2 regions of the Enterobacter ludwigii genome follow, and region 2 is predicted to be linked to the other one. Evidence: predicted binding sites of a transcription regulator. Region 2 holds the regulator's gene; the other holds the start of a gene.
The links. The regulator sigma-54, encoded in region 2, starts transcription at its own class of promoters, with help from an activator protein. The targets are predictions, from matches to a motif close to GTTGGCACANNTTTCGCTNT.
Positions count from the first base shown of each region.

Region 1 (12,076 bases), 1.1 Mb from region 2:
TGACGCGGGCAACGCTCTGTGGCGCGGTATCGCATTAACGCGCGATGACTGCATCCGTCGTGATGTGATTAAGGCGCTCATCTGTAACTTCCGTCTTGATTTCAGCGAGGTGGAAACGCAGTGGGAACTGCATTTCAGCGATTACTTTGCTGATGACCTGAAGCTGTTAGCGCCTCTGGCAAAAGATGGGCTGGTGGATGTTTCAGAACGTGCAATTGACGTGACACCCAAAGGGCGCCTGTTGATTCGTAATATCTGCATGTGCTTCGACGCCTATCTGCGTCAGAAAGCGCGTCTGCAGCAGTTCTCACGCGTCATTTAAGACGTGCCAAAATATTTGGCCGGGTAAGGCGAAGCCGCTACCCGGCTTTTTTGTTAGCGACTCTCTAGCTAAACAGCCCAACCAGCGCCGCGCACAGCACAGCAGCAACGGCTGTTTGTGGCGTGTGGCTTTCAGCTGCTCCACTTGAGAGCATATTCACTAATGTTTCCAGCATGATGATCACCCTCACTTTCCGGGCACGATCATACAAAAATCATTGATACAGTAAAGCGCAAAATAGCAGCAATTTGCGCTCAATTAATAACCTTTACACAAGGGTAAAGATCACTCCATGCCAAGCTCTTTCAGCTTACGCGTCAGGGTATTACGTCCCCATCCCAGCAGGCGTGCCGCTTCCTGCTTATGGCCCTGTGTATGGCGGAGTGCGGTGGTCAACAGCGTGCGCTCCATCTCGGGCTGGGCTTCAGACAGCAAGTTTTGATGACCGGAACGCAGCGCGCGATCGGCCCACTGTGCCAGCAGCGTCGCCCAGCTGTCCGGCAATGCATGTCCGGTGCTGCTTTCTGGCGCAGTCGCTTCAAACAGTTCAGCCGGTAAATCCTGAATCAGGACTTCCTGTCCGGCGGCCATTACGGTCAACCAGCGACAGGTGTTTTCCAGCTGACGCACGTTGCCCGGCCACGCCAGACGGGTGAGGGCGGCATCGGTTTCCGGGTGCAACTGCTTGGCTTCCACGCCCAGCTCACGGGCAGCGACCTGCAGAAAATGACGCGCCAGGCGGGGAATATCTTCACGGCGTTCACGTAGCGGTGGCAAATGAACGCGGATCACGTTCAGGCGATGGAATAAATCCTCACGGAATTTACCTTCCTGGACGCGCTGCTCCAGATTCTGGTGCGTCGCGGCAATAATGCGCACGTCAACCTTCACCGGCGCATAGCCACCTACGCGATAAAACTGTCCGTCGGCCAACACGCGCAGCAGACGGGTCTGGACATCCAGCGGCATATCGCCGATTTCATCCAGGAAGAGTGTTCCACCGTCAGCCTGCTCGAAGCGACCCTGGCGAATGGTATTCGCGCCAGTAAAAGCCCCTTTCTCATGGCCAAACAGTTCGGATTCAATTAAATCCTTTGGGATGGCTGCCATATTTAGAGCGATAAACGGTGCTTTTGCCCGCGGGCTGTGGCGATGTAAGGCATGCGCTACCAGCTCTTTACCGGTTCCCGATTCGCCATTAATCAGTACGCTGATGGACGAGCGTGACAGACGGCCAATGATACGAAACACATCCTGCATGGCCGGCGCTTCGCCAATGATGTCCGTCGTGGGCCCGAAGTCAGGCGTGTGACGAGGCTGTTGCTGCTCCTGGTAGTGGCTGATCGCGCGCTCAACCAGGGCGACCGCTTCGTCAATATCAAACGGTTTGGGCAGGTAATCGAACGCCCCTTGCTGATAGGCGCTCACCGCGGCGTCCAGGTCGGAATGCGCCGTCATTATGATGACCGGAAGCATAGGATGGCGTTGTTTGATCTGCTTTAAAAGCGCCAGCCCGTCCATTCCCGGCATGCGAATATCCGAAAGCAGCACATCCGGCGTTTTGGTGGTGAGTGCGTCGAGCACTTCGCTGCCGCTCTCAAACGTCGTGCAGCTTAATCCTGCCCCTGTGAGCGCGCGTTCAAGCACCCAACGGATGGAGCTATCGTCATCGACTACCCAGACTATCCCTCGTTGCATAAACGTCACCTTTATTTTTTAATCGGCAGGAAAACCGAAAACTCGGTATGTCCCGGCCAACTGGTAAATTCAATTTTTCCAGAGTGTTGATCGATCAAACTACGGGCAATGGATAACCCCAGGCCGGTACCGCCTTCGCGACCGCTGACCATCGGGTAGAACAGGGTGTCCTGAAGATGCGACGGAATACCCGGCCCGTTGTCCTCAACGTCGATGCGAGCAGCCAGACGATAGCGCACGCCGTGCAGTGTGAGCTGGAACGCGGTGCGGGTGCGCAAAATAATTTCGCCCCCTTCCGGCCCCAGTGCCTGCAGGGCATTACGCACAATATTCAGCAAGACCTGCTCAATCTGATCCGGGTCATGCGCCAGTTCCGGCAGGCTTGGGTCGTAATCACGGACCAGCGTGACGTTCTCCGGCAGCTCCATTGAGACGAGTTTCACAACCCGCTCAGCCACTTTATGAATACTTTCTGAGACATGCATGCCGGGCTGTTGCGGCCCGAGCAGACGGTCAACCAGGTTACGCAGGCGGTCTGCCTGCTCAATGATGACGTTGGTGTACTCCGCCAGCGCAGGGTCGGGCAGCGCTTTGGTCAGGAGTTGTGCCGCACCGCGTAAGCCACCCAGCGGGTTCTTGATTTCATGCGCCAGGCCTCGCACCAGGTCACGGGCGGCAATTTGCTGGGCATGCTGAAGTTGTTCCTGGCTCAGGCGGCGCTGATTATCCATCGGCGCCATTTCAAGCAGGATCAGCCCTTCAGGAAGCCGTTGTGCGGTAAGCGATAAAATATGTGAGCGCCCGTCGATCACCAGCGTGACTTCGTTATCGGTAAAGCCCTGACCGGCCTGCAGACTTTCCTGCATCAGGCCAATATTCAGCGAGAAATAGCTCAATAATTCCGGAAGCGGGGTGCCAAACAGTTTGCGTGAGCTCTGGGCGAGCAGCTGCTGCGCCGCCGGGTTGGCGTAATGTACGGCCAGCTCGTCGTCGACCAGCAAAATACTGTTAATCAAAGAATTGAGGATCTGCCCAGCATCGGGCAGCGTGCCAGTTGCCATTCAGCAGTCTCCTGGAGTTGGTTGCACTAATTTAGTGCAGTATAGCTTTTTCGTCGTAAAAAGCGCGTGAGATCAGTTTGTTGGTGGAGAAAAAAGCCCATCCGGAGATGGGCTGAAAGTTTCCACGGCAACAAATAAAAGCTTGTGAGATCGCGCGTAAAAGGGCGCGCGAAACTCATTGAAACTTAAACGCTGTAGTACAGTTCGAACTCAACCGGGTGTGGCGTCATACGCACACGGTCGTTCTCTTCAGTACGCAGGGCGATGTAAGCATCGATAGCGTCGTCAGTGAACACGCCACCTGCAGTCAGGAACTCGCGGTCTGCATCCAGCGCCTGCAGGGCTTCTTCCAGAGAGCCTGCAACCTGTGGGATCTCTTTCGCTTCTTCTGGCGGCAGGTCGTACAGGTTTTTGTCCATGGCTTCGCCTGGGTGGATCTTGTTCTTGATACCGTCCAGACCCGCCATCAGCAGTGCTGCGAAGCACAGGTATGGGTTAGCAGCTGGATCCGGGAAGCGAACTTCGATACGACGCGCTTTAGGAGACGCTACCACAGGGATACGGATAGAAGCAGAACGGTTACGCGCAGAGTACGCCAGCATTACCGGTGCTTCGTAGCCTGGGACCAGACGCTTGTAGGAGTTAGTGGTTGGGTTCGCCAGGGCGTTGATCGCTTTAGCGTGTTTGATTACGCCGCCAATGTAATACAGAGCCTGCTCAGACAGACCGGCATATTTGTCGCCAGAGAACAGGTTGGTTCCGTTCTTGGACAGAGACATGTGGCAGTGCATACCGGAACCGTTATCGCCAAACATTGGTTTTGGCATGAAGGTCGCGGTTTTACCGAAACGGTGCGCAACGTTGTGCACAACGTATTTGTAGATCTGAATTTCGTCTGCTTTTTTGGTCATGGTGTTGAAGCGGGTTGCCACTTCGTTCTGACCCGCAGTCGCCACTTCGTGGTGGTGAGCTTCAACCACCAGGCCCATCTCTTCCATCACCAGACACATGGTGGAACGGATGTCCTGAGCGGAGTCGACCGGAGGAACCGGGAAGTAACCGCCTTTAACGCCAGGACGGTGACCTTTGTTACCACCTTCGTATTTGGTGGCGGAGTTCCATGCACCTTCGATATCGTCGATGGCAACGTGGGAGCCAGAAATAGAGGCACCGAAACGGATGTCATCAAACAGGAAGAATTCTGGTTCTGGCCCGAACAGTACGGTGTCTGCGATACCGGTTGAACGCAGGTACTCTTCAGCGCGTTTCGCGATGGAGCGTGGGTCGCGGTCGTAGCCCTGCAGTGTGCCTGGCTCGAGGATGTCGCAACGGATGATCAGGGTTGGTTCTTCGAAGAACGGATCAATGACCGCAGTGGAAGCGTCAGGCATCAGAACCATGTCAGATTCGTTGATACCTTTCCAGCCGCCAATGGAGGAGCCGTCAAACATTTTGCCTTCTTCAAAGAATTCGGCGTTTACCTGATGAGCAGGAATAGTGACGTGCTGTTCTTTACCTTTGGTATCGGTGAAGCGCAGATCAACAAACTTCACTTCATGTTCGTTCAGCATCGTCAAAACGTGTTCAGCGGACATACTTAACTCTCCAGATTGGTCATTGTCGTCGTGGTAACGAGGTCTTCAATTTCTGTCTTGGGCTGGCTGTGTGCCATTTTTTTGCCGTATTTTTATAAAGCGAAATCTGTGCCAACTTTTAAAACACCCCAAAAAGGCGTTATCATGCGCACCATAGTGCAAAAGTGCTGCACCACAATGGTTATGTTGCACCAGTATAGTGCTTCAGTGTGAACACTGAGCACCATATTGGTGCAATTTTCGTTAAAGTGCCCTTTTTACGCTCCGTGAAAGCGATCACAAAGCATCTCTGCAATACTTGTTTGCGGGGGATGTTTGTGATCCTGTTTTGTAGTGCGATTAATCCGTGTACAATAACGCGCTATTTCTAATGCCTGAGGCAAAGTTGTGATCGAAAATTTGCGTAACATCGCCATCATCGCGCACGTCGACCATGGTAAAACCACCCTGGTTGATAAGCTGCTGCAGCAGTCCGGTACGTTTGATGCTCGTGCCGAAACTCAAGAGCGTGTGATGGACTCCAACGATTTGGAGAAAGAGCGTGGGATTACTATCCTCGCGAAAAACACCGCTATCAAATGGAATGACTACCGTATCAACATCGTTGATACCCCAGGGCACGCCGACTTCGGTGGTGAAGTTGAGCGCGTGATGTCCATGGTGGATTCCGTGCTGCTGGTGGTTGACGCATTTGACGGCCCAATGCCGCAAACGCGCTTCGTGACCAAAAAAGCATTTGCCCATGGCCTGAAACCTATTGTTGTTATCAACAAGGTTGACCGTCCGGGCGCGCGTCCTGACTGGGTTGTTGATCAGGTGTTCGACCTGTTCGTTAACCTCGACGCGACCGACGAGCAGCTGGACTTCCCTATCATTTACGCTTCGGCGCTGAATGGTATCGCGGGTCTGGATCACGAAAATATGGCGGAAGACATGACTCCGCTGTATCAGGCGATTGTCGATCACGTACCGGCTCCGGATGTTGATCTTGATGGTCCGCTGCAGATGCAGATCTCCCAGCTGGACTACAACAACTACGTTGGCGTTATCGGTATCGGCCGCATCAAACGCGGTAAAGTGAAGCCGAACCAGCAGGTTACTATCATCGATAGCGAAGGCAAAACCCGTAACGGTAAAGTGGGCAAAGTGCTGACTCACCTGGGTCTGGAGCGTATCGACAGCGAACTGGCTGAAGCGGGCGACATCATCGCGATTACCGGTCTGGGCGAGCTGAACATCTCTGACACCATCTGCGATCCGCAGAATGTGGAAGCGCTGCCAGCCCTGTCTGTTGATGAGCCAACGGTAACCATGTTCTTCAACGTCAACACCTCTCCGTTCTGTGGCAAAGAAGGTAAATTCGTTACCTCTCGTCAGATCCTTGACCGCCTGAACAAAGAGCTGGTGCACAACGTTGCGCTGCGCGTTGAAGAAACTCAGGATGCTGACGCATTCCGCGTTTCTGGTCGTGGTGAGCTGCACCTGTCTGTTCTGATCGAAAACATGCGTCGTGAAGGTTTCGAAATGGCGGTTTCCCGTCCGAAAGTTATCTTCCGCGAAATCGACGGCCGTAAACAAGAGCCGTTCGAGAACGTAACGCTGGACGTTGAAGAGCAGCATCAGGGTTCTGTTATGCAGGCTCTGGGTGAGCGTAAAGGCGACCTGAAAAACATGAATCCAGATGGCAAAGGCCGCGTACGTCTCGACTACGTGATCCCAAGCCGTGGTCTGATCGGTTTCCGTTCAGAGTTCATGACCATGACGTCCGGTACCGGTCTGCTGTACTCCACCTTCAGCCACTACGACGACGTGCGTCCGGGTGAAGTTGGTCAGCGTAACAACGGCGTTCTGATCTCCAACGGTCAGGGTAAAGCGGTTGCGTTTGCGCTGTTCGGTCTGCAGGATCGCGGTAAGCTGTTCCTGGGTCACGGTGCTGAAGTTTATGAAGGCCAGATCATCGGTATTCACAGTCGTTCTAACGACCTGACTGTAAACTGCCTGACCGGTAAGAAACTGACCAACATGCGTGCGTCCGGGACTGACGAAGCAACGGTTCTGGTTCCACCGATCAAGATGACCCTGGAGCAAGCTCTGGAGTTCATCGATGACGACGAACTGGTAGAAGTGACCCCACTGTCTATCCGTATCCGTAAACGTCACCTGACCGAGAACGATCGTAAACGTGCAATGCGCGGTGCGAAAGAAGAGTAATACGGTCAATCCGTAGGCCGGGTAAGCGCATGCGCCACCCGGCACGTAAAAAGCCGCTGAGCGATCAGCGGCTTTTTTTATTATCAGAACGAATACCTTAACCCCAGGCGGATACGGTACTGCTCGCGGTTGTAATCATTCCATCTGTCCAGCCACTGAAGCTCAAGATAGGGCAGCCAGTTTTTATCGATTTTATAGCTAAATTTATGGGTGATTTCCCAGTGATGGTCTTTGCCATTTTTGCTGTGGTAATCGTTCACGCGCTGGAAAAAATGCGGTTCAAAGGTATAGAAAAACGCATCCGTGACCTTGAAATTCCAGTAGTTAGCGAATTCGTGAGTGTCGTTTTTATCCATCTGGCCGTTGTAGTCCGGCGTATCGTAATTGTTGTGGTTATAGCGATAGCGGAAGGTCAGATTAAACCAGTCGAGAAATTTATAATTGGTATCCAGATAGATAGCGCCTCCGGACCCGGCGCTGCTGTCATTCAGTAAACCGCCAGGCTGAAAGGTGAGTTTATCGGTCGGTTTAAAAAGTGGATACCACCCTTCAATTTCGTTATAGCTGTGCTTAAGCTCGTCCCATTTGCCCACGTTATAGGCGTTAGTGAACATCAGCCCCGCGCCCTTATCGAAGTTATAGCCAGCACGCAGGATCACTTCGTGCAGTTCAGAGGCCGTATTATAGGCTTCGCGCGTTTCGACATAGGCGCCGGCAATTGCCGAGCAGGACACAGACGACACAACCAGTGCAGTAACGATTCTTTTCATAATCAGTCCATGTATGAGGTACAGAAAGGCCCCCCTCCTGTTACACAGGAAGGGAATCAGGGCCGGATTTATTGTTATAAAGTGACTGCTGACGCTTTATTGTTGGTGGTTAACTCAGGGGGTTTTGCGGGTTGTTTTTTCCGTTTTCCAATCTCCTCAATAATAAAGGCGAAGCGTGCTTCGTTGAGTTTATAAAAGAGTCCCATGGTTATCGCGGCAACGATCGCCAGGCCGCACGGCCAGAGAAAAATTAGCTGACGGAGCCCTAGTAGCGTGCCCGCACTCTGCACGGCGTGTGGAATGTAGCCAATCTGCGTCAACATAATGCCCGGCAGGAAACCGGCGAGGGCGGCGGAGATTTTGCGCGAGAAGGTATAACCGGTATAAACCGACCCTTCGGCGCGAATGCCTGTTTTCCACTCGCCATAATCCACGGTATCGGGCACCAGCGCCCAGTTGAGGCTGTTTACGAATGCCGTACCGAAAAAGGCCATGCAGGAAAAGAGCACAAAGAGCAGGGAGCTGGTTCCCCAGAGGAAGTTCATTACGTCGCCCACGGCCCACAGCGTCAGCCCGCCAAGGTAGACCGGCTTCTTGCCAAAGCGCTTAACCGCGCCCGGCACCAGAAACACGCCAACCAGAATGCAGCCCATACTGAAAAAACCCATCCACGACAGCAGATGCAGATCGTTTAGCACGTACTGGGTGTAGTAGACCTGAATCGCCAGTTTGATATTAAACGCGGCGAGGGTGCAAAGGTTGGCGATACACAACACCAGCAACGGTGGGTTGCGGAAAATGGCACAGAAGGATTTCAGGATGCCAGGCTTATGATGATCGGGCGTGACCTCCACATAGCGCTCTTTCACACCGCTGTAGCACCACCACATGCAGAACAGACCGCCGGTGACGAACACCAGTGCGGCCACCAGATAGCCGAGAGAGGGCTGGCTGACAAACAGCGCCTGGATTGGCATAAACCCCACGGTGCAGAGCAATAACCCAACCGTTGCGCCGCCCTGGCGCCAGGCCGCAAGCTGCGCCCGCTCGTTCGGATTTTTAGTGATGGCGGGAACCATCGCACCGTAAGAGCAGTTCATCAGGCTATAACAGAGGCCAAACATCATGAAGAGCAGGGTGGCAATAGCGGTTTTCACCGTCAGGCTAAAATCGGTGGCCACAAACTGCGCCGTGGCCACCAGGGCAACCGGCACCGAGGCATAAAGAATAAACGGCCTGAATTTGCCTCTGGCACCGATGTTACGCCGCGAATCCAGCAACACCCCGGTCAGCATGTCGGTGAATGCGGTAAAGAACTTCGCCACCAGGAAAATAATGCCGCCATAAAAAGCGGGCATGCCCAGTTCATCAGTATAAAACTTCAGCAGATACAGCGTGCCAATACAGAGCATCAGGTTAGAGCCAAAATCGCCCATCCCGTAGGCGCACTTTTCGCGCAGGCTCAGCTTCAGGGTTAACGGATCACTCTTGTGTGTCATGGTCGATCCTCACAGCGCCCCGCAGGGCGCTCTCTCAAGTCAGTTATGCTGTACGTTTGCGCAGTTCAATTTCTTCCACGATGCGCACATACATCTTCTCGTTGAGGTTGTAGAAACAGCCCATCGCCACGATGGTGATGACGGCCAGCAGACTGGGGTAGATAAATATCAGCTGCCGCAGCCCTTCAACCGTTCCGGCGGATTGCACCACGTTTGGCACATAGCCGATTTGCGTGAGCATGATGCCGGGGAAGAAGCCGGCCAGCGCCTGTGAGACCTTCCGGAAGAAGGTAAAGCCGGTATAGACCGTCCCTTCGGATCGCACGCCGGTACGCCACTCGCCGTACTCCACGGTATCGGACACCAGCGCCCAGTTGAGGCTATTCACGAAGGCTGAGCCGAAGAAGGCCAGACAGGAGAACGCCACAAAGCTTACCGAACCACCGCCAAAGAAGTAGTTGAGCAGGTCGCCTGCCACCCAAATCAGCAGCCCGCTGATATAGACCTTTTTCTTGCCGAAGCGACGCACCGCGCCGGGCATCATAAAGACGCCGATAAAAATGCAGCCCATGCTGAAAAAGCCCATGTAGGACAACAGAATAGGGTCGTTCAGCACGTACTGCGTGTAATAAACCTGAATGGCGAGCTTAACGTTAAAGGCCCCCAGCGTGCACAGGTTGGCGATGCAGAGAATAAACAGCGGTCGGTTACCGGCGATGGCGCGAAACGACTGCAGCAGGCCGGGCTTCTGGGCTGGATTGGCGGGCTGCATTTCAACGTAACGCTCGGTCACGCCCTTATAGCACCACCACATAAAGAACAGCCCGAACAGCGAGAAGAGGGTCGCGGCAAAGATATACCCAAGCTGGTCATTGCCTTCAATCAGGTTCATTACCGGCACAAACCCGACGGTACAGAGCAGCAGGCCAAGCGTGGCGCCACCCTGACGCCAGGCGGCCAGCGAAGCGCGCTCGTCCGGGTTTTTGGTAATGGCCGGCACCATCGCACCGTAGGAGCAGTTCATCATGCTGAAGAACAGGCCGTAAAGCATGAACAGCACGGTCGCCATCACTGTTTTGCCGGTGATTTCAAACGGCGTGCCGACAAAGTTTGCGATGGCCAGTAACGTCACCGGGAACGCCGCATACAGCACGAACGGGCGGAATTTGCCCTTAGGACCGATCTTGCGTCGGGAATCGAGCATGATACCCGTGCCCATATCGGTGAAGGCGGTGAAGAACTTGGCAATCAGGAAGATGATCCCGCCGTAGGTACCAGGCAGGCCAAGAACGTCGGTGTAGAACTTCAGCAGATACAACGTGCCGATATCCAGAAGGATGTTAGAGCCGAGATCGCCCATCCCGTAGGCGAGTTTCTCTTTAAACGGCAGGCGTAGCGTTGCCGGATCGGAAGCGTGTTGACGCATTATTGTTCTCCATCTGCCCGCAGGTTTCCCTGCGGGCGAGCCTTATCAGATATGACGTAAGGTGCTAAACAGGTCTGCCCATTCGCTTTGCTGGCGATAAAACACCGGCGGTTTGCCGAGCGGAGCGTCAACGGTGATGTCACCGCCCTCATGCGTTTCACCCGTCCAGGCATTCACCCAGGTGTCCTCAGGCAAATAGAGCGTCCAGTCACGACGGCCTTCTTCATGGACCGGTGCCACCAGCAGATCGCGGCCAAACAGATACTGGTATTTCAGCGTGTAGCTGCGCGCATCGTTTTCGTAATGCAGGAACAGCGGACGCATCACCGGCAGGCCGCTTTTCGCGTTCTGCGCAACGGCGGCTTTGATGTAGGGCTTCAGGGTAGTGAAGACGGTCGTCATACGCGCAAAGTGGGCGATGGTTTCGCCGTCGCCATCAAACTGCCAGTTATCGCCAGGGCGGTTGCCCTCGTGGGTACGCATCATCGGTGTGAAGGCGCTGAAGTCGCACCAGCGCAGCAGCAGCTCTTTGCTGCGTTTCATCTCAAACAGCGTGGTATAACCGCCGATGTCGCTGTGATGCAGCCCGTGCCCGGTCATTGCCAGTGAGAGTGCCGCAGGAACCACTGATGCCAGACCGTCGTCCAGGCTCCAGTCGACGTTCTGATCGCCGGCCCACATCATCACCGAGTGTTTCTGGCTGCCGGTATAACCCGCGCGCATAAAGAACAGGATCTCGCCGAGCTTGCCGGTCTCTTCCAGCGCCTCGTAGTTACATTTCGCCCATAGCGCAGGCCAGGCGTTATGCATGATTTCCGCGCTCACGCCGTTGTGCAGGAAGGTATCAGTCGGCAAATATTCACCAAAATCAGCCATCCAGCCGCCACAGCCCAGCGCTATCAGGTTCTTTTTGATGACCTCTTTGTACCAGCCGTAGGCTTCCGGATTCGTCAGGTCGATAACGCCCGCGTAGAACTCGCCGAACTCGACGTGATAGTCCTGACCGTCGGCGTTTTTGGTCAGATAACCGCGTTTCGCCGCCTCTTCACAGAGGTCTCTGTCGCTGGCCACGTAAGGGTTGATATAGGAGAGGAACTGCACGCCCTCCTGCTTCCACTGCGGGATACGTGTATCCAGCTGCGGATACAGATCGCTGTTCCACTTCCAGTTCCACATCACGCGTTTGCCAAAGGAGGTCATCCGGATGCCGGACCAGTCCTGCGCCCAGATACCGTTCACCTTCACACCGCCGTTGCGCATGGTGTCGAGCTTTTGCTGGCACACGTCGGTGCCGCCCTGAACGCCCAGCGTTACCCCGTCGTAAACCCAGTCCGGCAGTTCGGGCTGACGGCCCAGTAACCCGGTCAGTTTTTCCAGCAGATCGACATACGTTTGCGCACATTCGAAGCGCAGCGTGGCGTTATCTTCCCAGAAGGCCAGCTCGTGGAACCCCGGCGCGCTGAAGTCGAAATTCATATAACAGCTGTTATCCAC
Region 1 covers NZ_CP017279.1:3,161,567-3,173,642, reverse strand. The annotation lists gene hemN (oxygen-independent coproporphyrinogen III oxidase) at 1-322, shown strand, start outside; gene BH714_RS24105 (YshB family small membrane protein) at 387-497, opposite strand; gene glnG (nitrogen regulation protein NR(I)) at 608-2,020, opposite strand; gene glnL (nitrogen regulation protein NR(II)) at 2,032-3,081, opposite strand; gene glnA (glutamate--ammonia ligase) at 3,267-4,676, opposite strand; gene typA (ribosome-dependent GTPase TypA) at 5,064-6,887, shown strand; gene ompL (porin OmpL) at 6,971-7,657, opposite strand; gene BH714_RS14885 (MFS transporter) at 7,732-9,156, opposite strand; gene BH714_RS14880 (MFS transporter) at 9,200-10,582, opposite strand; gene BH714_RS14875 (alpha-glucosidase) at 10,628-12,076, opposite strand, start outside.
Region 1: a site for sigma-54 is predicted at 4,773-4,792, ahead of glnA (glutamate--ammonia ligase). Genes of this name have one in related genera too.

Region 2 (12,076 bases):
ATCAGGCCAATTTCAGCGGTCAATGCCGACCCTGCACGCCCGGCGAACAACAGCGCCGCCACTACCGGCCCCAGTTCACGCAGCAGCGACAGCGCCACCAGCATGCCGAGGCTGGTTTCGGCGCTGTAGGTCGTCAGAACGAGGTAGCCCTGCAGCCCCAGCACCATGCCGATAAACAGACCGGAGACAATGATGATGAGCATCGACAGCACGCCGACATTATAGAGCTGCCGCACCAGTAGCGGTGCATGCTTACGAAATTCCGGCTTGCCGACCAGCGCGTTGAACAACATCAATCCGGCACGCCCGAACGTCCTGATGGTTTTTATGCCACGGTGTCCAAGAGCGGCCAATGCATTTAACAGCATCAGTGGCTTAACTCCCTATTCCCAGTAAATCGTCACGATAGTCGCCCGCCGGATAGCGGAATGGCACAGGCCCATCCGCAATGCCGTCGAGGAACTGCCGTACACGCGGATCGCAGTTTTCCTGCAACGCCTGAGCGCTGCCATGCGCAACGATCCTTTTGTCTGCCACAATGTAGGCATAGTCGGCGATGCTCAACACTTCCGGTACATCGTGAGAAACCACTATACAGGTTACGCCGAGCGCGCTGTTCAGTTCAGAGATGAGCTTCACCAGCACGCCCATCGTGATAGGGTCCTGCCCGACGAACGGTTCGTCGAACATGATTAAATCGGGTTCTAAGGCGATGGCGCGTGCCAGCGCGGCACGACGTGCCATACCGCCGGACAGCTCTGAGGGCATCAGTTTTGCAGCCCCTCGCAGTCCCACGGCTTCAAGCTTCATCATCACCGTACTTTTCAGCAGCTCTGGCGGCAGACGGGTGTGTTCGCGCAGCGGATAGGCCACGTTATCAAAGACATTCATGTCCGTGAACAACGCTCCCGACTGGAAAAGCATACTCATGCGTTTACGAACAGTATACAGGCGCGATCGTGACATCTCGGGGATGTTTTCGCCGTCAAAGAGGATTTCACCGCTATCGGGTGGGATCTGGCCACCAATAAGGCGCAGCAGGGTCGTTTTACCGATCCCGGACGGCCCCATGATGGCAGTGATCTTGCCACGCGGTACGGTCAACGAAATATCATCGAATATCAATCTGTTGGCGCGAGAAAAACTCACACCCCGGACATCAACTAAATTCGCCATAGTTTGGCTCATTTATGGTTCCTTTCTTACCCTGCTCACGTTAAGCATGCAGACTGAATCAGCCCTAAACTCAGCATTTTTACAGAATATTAGCCGTTGAGGTTAGCGAAAGCTGGCATTTGTTTTACTTTTCCGGCGCATAAAGTCAAAATTAGGAATTCGTTACGCCTCAGACTGTATGCAGTCCTGCCATTCCATTCCTGCGCGATGGACCGACGAGTATACCTGAAGAAAGGACTTTTGATGCTTTTAGCAACAGCACTGTTAATAATTGGTTTACTTTTGGTGGTCTACAGTGCTGACCGTTTGGTATTTGCTGCATCTATCCTGTGCCGCCTGACTGGCGTACCGCCTGTCGTCATCGGGATGACCGTGGTCAGTGTCGGAACCTCGCTTCCTGAAATCATCGTCTCTGTCACGGCATCACTGCACGGTCAGTTAGACCTTGCCGTCGGCACCGCGATTGGTTCCAACATCGTCAATATCTTACTGATCCTTGGCCTTGCGGCCCTGCTCCATCCATTTCGCGTGCATTCTGATGTTCTGCGCCGTGAATTGCCGCTAATGTTAATCGTAAGCCTGCTGGCAGGGTGCGTATTTTATGATGGCGTACTGAGCTACGGTGACGGCATTTTCTTGCTGGCGCTGGCCGTTATCTGGCTGCTGTATAGTGTTAAAATCGCCCGTCTGGCAGAAAAACAGGGCCAGGATAGCCTGACGCGAGAGCAGGTCGCCGAACTCCCGCGTGAAGGCACGCTGCCTGTAGCGCTGCTGTGGCTCGGCGTCGCGCTGATCATCATGCCGATGGCCACGCGCATGGTCGTCGATAACGCCACGGTGCTGGCGAACTATTTCGCCATGAGTGAGCTCACCATTGGCCTGACGGTCATTGCCATTGGCACCAGTCTGCCGGAACTGGCCACCGCTATCGCAGGGGCACGTAAAGGTGAAGATGACATTGCCATAGGCAATATTATCGGTTCAAACATTTTTAATATCGCCATCGTGATGGGCCTGCCGGCCCTGATAACGCCCGGGCCTTTTAACCCCCTGGCATTCTCACGCGATTACGGGGTGATGTTGCTGGTCAGCGTCATTTTTGCCCTGCTCTGCTGGCGGCGGCAACGACAGATCGGCAAAGGCGCAGGGGCGCTGCTGACGGGTGGATTTATCGTATGGATGGCGATGCTGTACTGGCTTTCGCCTCTTCTCTCTGGGTAAACGGAAACGCATTATGTCGCAAATAGAATTGCAGCCGGGTTTTGACTTTCAGAAAGCAGGCAAAGAGGTTCTGGAGATTGAACGTGAAGGTCTGGCGCAGTTAGATCAGTACATTAATCAGGATTTTAGTCTGGCATGTGAGAAGATGTTCTACTGTGCCGGTAAAATCGTGGTGATGGGCATGGGCAAGTCCGGTCACATTGGGCGCAAAATGGCAGCAACGTTTGCCAGCACCGGAACCTCTTCCTTCTTTGTACACCCGGGGGAAGCCGCGCACGGCGATCTGGGCATGGTAACGCCGCAGGATATCGTCATCGCGCTGTCGAACTCCGGTGAGTCTAATGAGATCCTGGCGCTGATCCCCGTGCTGAAGCGGCTGCGGGTTCCGCTTATTTGCATGACCAGCCGCCCGGAAAGTAGCATGGCGCGCGCGGCGGATATTCACCTGTGCGTGAAAGTGCCTAAAGAAGCCTGCCCGCTGGGTCTTGCTCCAACGTCCAGCACGACCGCTGCGCTGGTCATGGGCGATGCGCTTGCCGTTGCGTTGCTGGAAGCCCGCGGTTTTACCCCGGAAGATTTCGCGCTTTCCCACCCAGGTGGCGCGCTCGGGCGTAAGCTTCTGCTTCGGGTTAACGATATTATGCACACTGGCGATGAGATCCCTCACGTCAGTAAAGAGGCCTCCCTGCGCGATGCGCTGCTGGAGATCACCCGCAAGAATCTGGGTATGACGGTTGTGTGCGACGACCTGATGAAGATCCAGGGGATCTTCACCGATGGCGACCTGCGCCGCGTGTTCGACATGGGTGTTGATGTTCGCACGCTGGGCATCGCTGATGTGATGACGTCCGGCGGTATCCGTGTTCGTCCGGGCACGCTGGCGGTGGATGTGCTGAACCTGATGCAGTCCCGTCATATCACCTCAGTGATGGTTGCCGATGGCGACCAGTTGCTGGGTGTGGTACATATGCATGATCTGCTGCGCGCAGGCGTAGTGTAATGAAGGATAAGACAATGAGTAATGCGGGTGCATCCCTTGCAACCTGTTATGGTCCGGTCAGTACCCATATGATGGCAAAGGCGGAAAACATTCGCCTGCTCATCCTGGATGTGGATGGGGTACTCTCTGATGGCCTGATTTACATGGGCAATAATGGTGAAGAGCTGAAAGCGTTTAACGTTCGCGATGGCTACGGTATTCGTTGTGCGCTCACATCAGGCATCGACGTTGCCATCATCACCGGTCGGAAAGCTAAACTGGTAGAAGACCGTTGTGAAACGTTAGGCATTACCCATCTGTATCAGGGTCAGTCCGATAAGATGGCGGCGTTCAACGATTTACTGGGTAAACTGGCCGTCGCGCCGGAAAACGTGGCCTATGTCGGGGACGATCTGATTGACTGGCCGGTGATGGCTGAAGTCGGTCTGAGTATCGCCGTGGCCGATGCGCATCCGCTGCTGATCCCGCGCGCTGACTATGTCACCCATATCAACGGTGGCCGTGGTGCCGTACGTGAAGTCTGCGATCTGCTTTTGCTGGCGCAGGGCAAGCTTGATGAGGCCAAAGGGCAATCGATATGAGTAAAACCAGACGTTGGGTTATCATTCTGCTTTCGCTTGTCGCACTGGTATTGATTGGCGTGAACCTTGCCGATCGCGACGATACGCAGACGGAAGTGGTCAATACGAGCGAGCCAACTTATAAAAGCGATCACAGTGACACCGTGGTCTACAGCCCGGAAGGTGCGCTGAACTATCGCCTGATTGCCCAGCATGTTGAATATTTTTCAGATGACGGTATTTCGTGGTTTACCCAGCCTGTCATGACCACGTTTGATAAAGACAAAGTGCCGACGTGGTCGATTAAATCTGACCGGGCAAAACTGACGAATGACCGTATGCTTTATCTGTATGGCCACGTTGAAGTCAACGCCCTGACCGCTGACTCACAACTGCGCAAAATCACGACGGATAATGCACAGATCAACCTCGTGACCCAGGACGTGACGTCGCAGGATCTGGTCACACTGTATGGCACAACATTTAATTCCAGCGGTTTAAGAATGCGCGGGAACTTACGCAGCAAAAACGCCGAGCTGATTGAAAAGGTTAGAACCTCCTATGAAATTCAAAACAAACAAACTCAGCCTTAAAGTAATTATCGCCAGTGCGATGCTGGCGACCAGTCTTCCCGCGCTTGCTGTAACGGGCGATACTGACCAGCCTATCCATATCGAGTCCGACACGCAGTCGCTTGATATGCAAGGCAATGTCGTTACCTTTACCGGTAACGTCGTCATGACCCAGGGCACCATCAAAATCAACGCCGACAAAGTGGTCGTTACCCGTCCCGGTGGCGAGCAAGGCAAAGAGATCATTGATGGCTATGGCAACCCGGCAACCTTCTACCAGATGCAGGATAACGGCAAACCCGTGAAAGGCCGCGCCACGCATATGCACTATGAGCTGGCAAAGGACCTGGTCATCCTGACCGGTAACGCTTATCTGGAACAGCTGGACAGCAACATCACCGGCGACCAGATCACCTATCTGGTGAAAGAGCAAAAAATGCAGGCCTCCAGCGAGAAAGGCAAACGCGTAACCACCGTGCTGGTTCCGTCGCAGCTGCAGGACAAAGGTAAGGGTCAGGCCCCGGCACAGAAGAAGAGTAACTAATTCGTTATGGCAACATTAACTGCAAAAAATCTCGCGAAGGCCTATAAGGGCCGCCGTGTCGTAGAAGATGTCAGTCTGACCGTCAACTCCGGCGAAATTGTAGGCCTGCTTGGCCCTAACGGTGCGGGCAAGACCACAACCTTCTACATGGTCGTTGGCATTGTGTCGCGCGATGCAGGCAACATCGTCATTGATGATGAAGATATCAGTCTTCTGCCGCTGCATGCGCGTGCGCGTCGCGGTATCGGCTATCTGCCGCAGGAAGCCTCCATTTTCCGCCGCCTGAGCGTCTTTGATAACCTGATGGCCGTCCTGCAAATTCGTGACGATCTGACCAGCGAACAGCGTCAGGACCGGGCTAACGAGCTGATGGAAGAGTTCCATATCGAACATCTGCGCGACAGCCTCGGTCAGGCGCTGTCCGGCGGTGAACGCCGTCGCGTTGAGATTGCACGTGCGCTGGCTGCAAACCCGAAATTTATCCTTCTGGATGAACCGTTTGCAGGCGTTGACCCGATCTCCGTTATCGACATTAAACGTATCATTGAGCATCTGCGCGACAGCGGGCTTGGCGTACTGATCACTGACCATAACGTCCGTGAAACGCTGGCCGTGTGCGAACGCGCATACATCGTGAGCCAGGGCAATCTGATCGCCCACGGTACGCCGCAGCAGATCCTCGAAGATGATCATGTTAAGCGTGTCTACCTTGGGGAAGACTTCAGACTCTGATAGGGTAGAGGTAATGTAACGCCGAACCGGAGAAAAATGCTCTGAACATGAAGCAAGGTTTGCAATTACGGCTCAGCCAACAACTGGCGATGACGCCGCAGCTACAGCAGGCGATTCGCCTGTTGCAACTGTCCACCTTAGAACTCCAGCAGGAGCTCCAGCAAGCGCTGGATAGCAATCCGTTGCTGGAGCAAGCCGATCTTCATGAAGAGGTAGATACCCAGCAGTCGCAGGATACTGAAGCACTCGACACCGCCGATGCGCTCGAACAAAAAGAGATGCCGGACGAGCTTCCGCTGGATGCCAGCTGGGATGAAATCTACACCGCCGGAACCCCTTCCGGTACGCGTGCAGACTACCAGGACGATGAGCTACCGGTTTATCAGGGTGAAACTACCCAGTCACTGCAGGATTACCTGATGTGGCAGGTGGAACTTACCCCCTTCTCCGATACCGACCGCGCGATAGCGACATCCATTGTCGATGCCGTGGATGACACCGGTTATCTGACCGTCACGCTGGACGAAATTCTGGAAAGCATGGGTGACGAAGAGATTGAACTCGAGGAGATAGAAGCCGTTTTGAAGCGCATTCAGCGTTTCGATCCGGTTGGGGTGGCCGCAAAAGATCTGCGCGACTGCCTGCTTATCCAACTTTCTCAGTTCAGTAAAGAGACGCCATGGCTTGATGAAGCCCGCTTGATCATCAGCGACCATCTGGATCTTCTGGCCAACCACGATTTCCGCAGCCTGATGCGCGTCACGCGCCTGAAAGAAGAGGTGCTGAAAGAGGCGGTCAATCTGATTCAGTCCCTCGATCCGCGCCCCGGTCAGTCCATTCAGACCAGCGAACCCGAGTACGTCATCCCGGATGTGCTGGTCAGAAAACACAATGACCGCTGGGTCGTTGAACTGAACTCAGACAGCATCCCTCGCCTGCAAATCAACCAGCAGTATGCCTCCATGTGCACCAGCGTGCGTAACGACTCCGATAATCAATACATTCGTAGCAATTTGCAGGAAGCGCGATGGTTGATCAAAAGTCTGGAGAGCCGAAATGATACGCTGCTCCGCGTAAGCCGCTGTATTGTCGAACAGCAGCAGGCGTTCTTTGAGCAGGGCGAAGAGTATATGAAACCGATGGTGCTGGCGGATATCGCCCAGGCCGTCGAGATGCATGAATCAACCATTTCCCGCGTGACCACGCAGAAGTATCTGCACAGCCCACGCGGTATTTTTGAGCTTAAGTATTTCTTCTCCAGCCATGTGAATACCGAGGGCGGCGGTGAAGCGTCGTCAACGGCCATTCGCGCCCTGGTGAAGAAGTTGATCGCCGCGGAGAACCCCGCGAAGCCACTGAGCGACAGTAAGTTAACCACCATACTGTCCGACCAGGGTATTATGGTGGCACGCCGAACTGTTGCGAAGTATCGAGAGTCTTTATCCATTCCGCCGTCTAACCAGCGTAAACAGCTGGTCTGACACAACCGATAAGGAAGACACTATGCAGCTCAATATCACAGGACATAACGTCGAGATTACTGAGGCTTTACGTGATTTTGTGAATGCTAAATTCGCGAAACTCGAGCAGTATTTCGAAAGGATCAACCAGGTCTATGTTGTATTGAAAGTGGAGAAAGTGACTCATATCTCGGATGCGACCCTGCATGTCAACGGGGGTGAGCTCCATGCCAGTGCGGAAGGGCAAGACATGTACGCTGCTATCGACGGCTTGATTGATAAGCTTGCACGACAGCTCAATAAACATAAAGACAAACTGAAACAACACTAATTGTCCGGGCAGTTAACGGGTGCAGGAAGGCCTGTTGTGAAACACAACAGGCCGTTTGTACAGTTAGCGCTTAGGTGAAATTATGATGAACAACGATTCCGCTCTTCAACTGAGCAATGTCCTTAACCAGGAATGTACGCGCAGTGCTGTTCACTGCCAGAGCAAAAAACGTGCGCTGGAGATCATCAGTGAACTGGCCGCAAAACAGCTGGGCCTGCCGCCGCAGGTCGTGTTCGAAGCGATCCTGACCCGTGAAAAAATGGGCAGTACCGGCATCGGCAACGGCATCGCGATCCCGCACGGCAAACTGGAAGAGGACACCCTGCGTGCCGTCGGTGTGTTTGTGCAGCTGGAGACGCCTATCGCCTTCGATGCCATCGATAATCAGCCCGTCGATCTCCTCTTCGCGCTGCTGGTGCCTGCCGACCAGACGAAAACCCATTTGCATACGCTTTCGCTGGTCGCAAAACGCCTGGCCGATAAAACCATTTGCCGTCGACTGCGCGCAGCCCAAAGTGATGAAGAGCTATATCAAATTATCACTGAAGCAGAAGGCAATCAGGATGATGCATAACCAGGAGATGGCCTTCACATCTGTTGTCCTGAGGAGAAACGGAACATGGTGCTGATGATTGTCAGTGGCCGTTCAGGGTCCGGGAAATCCGTGGCCCTGCGCGCGCTGGAAGACATGGGGTTTTACTGCGTAGATAACCTGCCGGTCGTGCTGCTGCCCGACCTGGCACGCACGCTTGCGGAGAGGCAAATCTCTGCCGCCGTCAGTATCGACGTTCGTAACATGCCTGAATCGCCAGAAATCTTTGAACAGGCAATGAGCAACCTGCCTGATTCATTCTCGCCTCAGCTGCTGTTCCTCGATGCAGACCGCAATACTCTGATCCGTCGCTACAGCGATACCCGTCGTTTGCACCCGCTTTCCAGCAAGAACCTCTCGCTGGAAAGTGCTATCGACGAAGAGAGCGATCTGCTGGAACCGCTGCGTTCCCGTGCTGACCTGATTGTCGATACGTCCGAAATGTCCGTGCATGAGCTGGCGGAAATGCTGCGTACCCGTTTACTGGGCAAACGCGAGCGTGAACTGACGATGGTGTTCGAGTCGTTCGGCTTTAAGCACGGTATTCCTATCGATGCGGATTATGTTTTCGACGTGCGCTTCCTGCCGAACCCGCACTGGGATCCGAAGCTGCGTCCAATGACCGGTCTCGATAAGCCCGTCGCGGCCTTCCTCGACAGACACACAGAAGTTCACAATTTTATCTACCAGACGCGAAGCTACCTTGAGCTATGGTTACCTATGCTGGAGACAAACAACCGTAGCTACCTGACCGTAGCGATTGGCTGTACCGGCGGTAAACATCGTTCGGTCTATATCGCCGAACAGCTGGCCGACTATTTCCGTTCACGCGGAAAGAACGTTCAGTCCCGTCATCGCACGCTGGAAAAACGTAAAACATGACCGTAAAACAAACCGTTGAGATCACCAATAAGCTGGGCATGCATGCACGTCCGGCGATGAAACTGTTTGAGCTGATGCAGGGTTTCGATGCAGAAGTTCTGCTGCGTAACGATGAAGGTACCGAGGCGGAAGCGAACAGCGTAATTGCGCTACTGATGCTGGACTCCGCCAAAGGCCGCCAGATTGAAGTAGAAGCTACCGGTCCACAGGAAGAGGAAGCGCTGGCGGCGGTGATTGCGCTGTTTAACGCCGGGTTTGACGAAGACTAACGCCTCTTTCATGGCGGGTAGCGCTACGCTTACCCGCCTTACATCAATTTATTTCTCGCCATAAACCCTTCTCCTCCCAGCTGCCGCATCTGGCGCATGATCCACGCCTGTCGGTTTCGCACATAGCCTGAGGGGGCATCAGCCTTAAAGCGAATTGGGTTAGGCAAGACCGCGGCCAACAGCGCAGCTTCAGAGAGGCTCAGCCGGCTGGCAGGTTTATTGAAATATCTCTGCGACGCGGCTTCGACACCAAACACGCCATCACCAAACTCGGCAATGTTCAGATAGACCGTCAGAATACGTTTCTTGCTCCAGACCGTTTCCATCCCCAGGGTCAATCCGGCTTCCAGCCCTTTTCGCACCCAGCTACGGCCATCCCACAAAAACAGGTTTTTGGCCGTCTGTTGTGACAGCGTCGATGCGCCGCGCACGCGGTTTTCATGGCGTTCGTTATGGGCGAGCGCTTTCTCGATTGCCGCCACGTCAAACCCCCAGTGCTCCGGGAATTTCTGATCCTCCGCCGCTATCACCGCCAGCCCCATCCACGGGGAGATTTCATCTGTGCTCACCCAGTCAGAGTGGGCAACATAGCTGAAGTCACCGGTGAACCACGCGCTCAGCTGACGCTCAACCATCACGGCAGAAAACGGAACCGGCAGAATGCTGAATAATGCCAGTCCGCCGCCCCAGAACACCGCCAGCACCAGCACGGCACGCCAAAGAATACGTTTTACCCAGGCGCCTGCGGCGAATTGACGCCTCATTCAGTCAGCACCAGCACTCTGGCCACCAGCTTTTCAATGCCTGAAGCGGCTTCCGCGATAGTCTGCGCCAGCATATACGCGGGTGTGGTGACGATTTTATTGTCTTCATCCACCACAATGTCATCCACCGGACAAGGGATATGCTCGCCTCCCATCTCCTCGATGATTTCCGCTGTATCAATATCGGTCCCGATGGTCAGGCGCAGCGGGAAATCAAAAATTGTCGGAAGCATGGCCGGAGCGATACAGATAAAGCCCTGCGGTTTACCCGCCGCATGCATGGCCTGTGATAATGCTTTTAAATGCGGATCAACCTGACACCCGGCGCCTTGCGTGGCAAACGTGCTGAGGTTTTTAGCCGCCCCAAACCCGCCCGGCACAATTAACGCATCAAGCTCTGCCGCGTCCGCCTGAATCAGAGGATGAATTTCGCCACGCGCAATACGCGCGGCTTCAATCAGGACGTTACGGGTTTCCGCCATCGGCTCCCCGGTCAGATGATTAATGACATCAGCCTGATTTTTGTCTGGCGCGAAGCAAATGACTTCAGCCCCCTCTCTTGCCAGGGCCAGCAATGTGATGACGGCTTCGTGTATCTCAGAACCATCGTAAACGCCACATCCGCTCAGTACGACACCAATCTTTTTCATCATGACGATCCTTCTCTGCAACTCGCTGAAGCACATAATTAATTTTGATTAAAACGCTATGCTTCACACATTTCACTGATTCCTGTAACAAACCATTTAAGATTTGCTATCTTATTTGCGTGCGGCCTAAATTTTCAGGCGGCGTCCATACGAAAACAACACAAAAAAACAGGCGCAGCCACAATTTCCCTGGTGTTGGCGCAGTATTCGCGCACCCCGGTTAAGCCGGGGTCATTTTTTTCTGGCGTCCACCCAGGCTTTAAGCACCGCCACATCGTTCTGCCACTCTTGTTTCATCTCTTCAACCCAATCACCTACGTTATCTTCCCAGGCAGGTAAATCAGGTGACTGAATCTGTTGTCCCAGCTGCTGCAGGTGACGTAAGCCGACCGAGCCGGCCGCGCCTTTGATTTTATGCCCTTCTTCCACAATGCCTTTCTGATCCCGCGCTGTCAGATTTGACTCCAGCACGCTCAGATAGCCCGGCATCATTTTTTCAAATACCGCCAGACCGTCGGTAATCAGTTTTGGACCAACCAGATCGATGTACTGCTCCAGCATCGCGGTATCGAGTATCGTTTGGGCTTTCGCACTATCCACAGACGTCATGGTGTTCTCCTCTTCATCATGGGTATCCCAGAACTTCTTGATCATGGCGGTCAGGGCAGGCACCGCCAGCGGCTTGCTAAGTACATCATCCATACCGGCATCGAGGTACTCTTTTTTATCTTTCAGCACGTTCGCCGTCAACGCCACCAGCGGCGGCAGTTCGTCGGCAGCGTACTGGCTCGTCAGTTCACGGGAAATATCCAGCCCGGTCATGTCCGGCAACTGAATATCCAGCAGAACGAGATCATATTCACCCGGCTTAAACATCTCCAGCGCGGCTTTACCGGTCATCGCCACATCTACACTGTTGCCCAGTTTTTCCAGGACAGAGCGTGCGACAATTACGTTAAGCTCAATATCTTCCACCAGCAGGACATGCAGCGCAGGCAGCGGCATATCGTCGTTTTCGAAGGTATCTTCCACCTCTTCCGCCACCGCCGGCGCGTGCACCGTCAACGTGAAGGTTGAGCCTTTGCCCGGATGGCTGGCGACGGTAATATCACCGCCCATGCTCTTCGCAAGGCGTTTAGACACCGCCAGACCAATTCCTGTGCCGGTCGCGGGCTTGCCGCCGTTGCTGTCCTTCACCTGATAGTACATCGCAAATATTTTGTCCTGCTCTTCCTGCGGAATCCCAATGCCGGAGTCTTCCACCTCAAAGTGCAGCATGTCGCCCTGGTCATAGCGAATACGTACCGAGACCTGCCCCTTCTG
Region 2 covers NZ_CP017279.1:4,214,396-4,226,471, reverse strand. The annotation lists gene mlaE (lipid asymmetry maintenance ABC transporter permease subunit MlaE) at 1-368, opposite strand, end outside; gene mlaF (phospholipid ABC transporter ATP-binding protein MlaF) at 376-1,188, opposite strand; gene BH714_RS19805 (calcium/sodium antiporter) at 1,420-2,397, shown strand; gene kdsD (arabinose-5-phosphate isomerase KdsD) at 2,411-3,397, shown strand; gene kdsC (3-deoxy-manno-octulosonate-8-phosphatase KdsC) at 3,412-3,978, shown strand; gene lptC (LPS export ABC transporter periplasmic protein LptC) at 3,975-4,550, shown strand; gene lptA (lipopolysaccharide ABC transporter substrate-binding protein LptA) at 4,519-5,073, shown strand; gene lptB (LPS export ABC transporter ATP-binding protein) at 5,080-5,805, shown strand; gene rpoN (RNA polymerase factor sigma-54) at 5,853-7,286, shown strand; gene hpf (ribosome hibernation promoting factor) at 7,309-7,596, shown strand; gene ptsN (PTS IIA-like nitrogen regulatory protein PtsN) at 7,679-8,170, shown strand; gene rapZ (RNase adapter RapZ) at 8,216-9,070, shown strand; gene npr (PTS phosphocarrier protein NPr) at 9,067-9,339, shown strand; gene mtgA (monofunctional biosynthetic peptidoglycan transglycosylase) at 9,378-10,103, opposite strand; gene elbB (isoprenoid biosynthesis glyoxalase ElbB) at 10,100-10,753, opposite strand; gene arcB (aerobic respiration two-component sensor histidine kinase ArcB) at 10,985-12,076, opposite strand, start outside.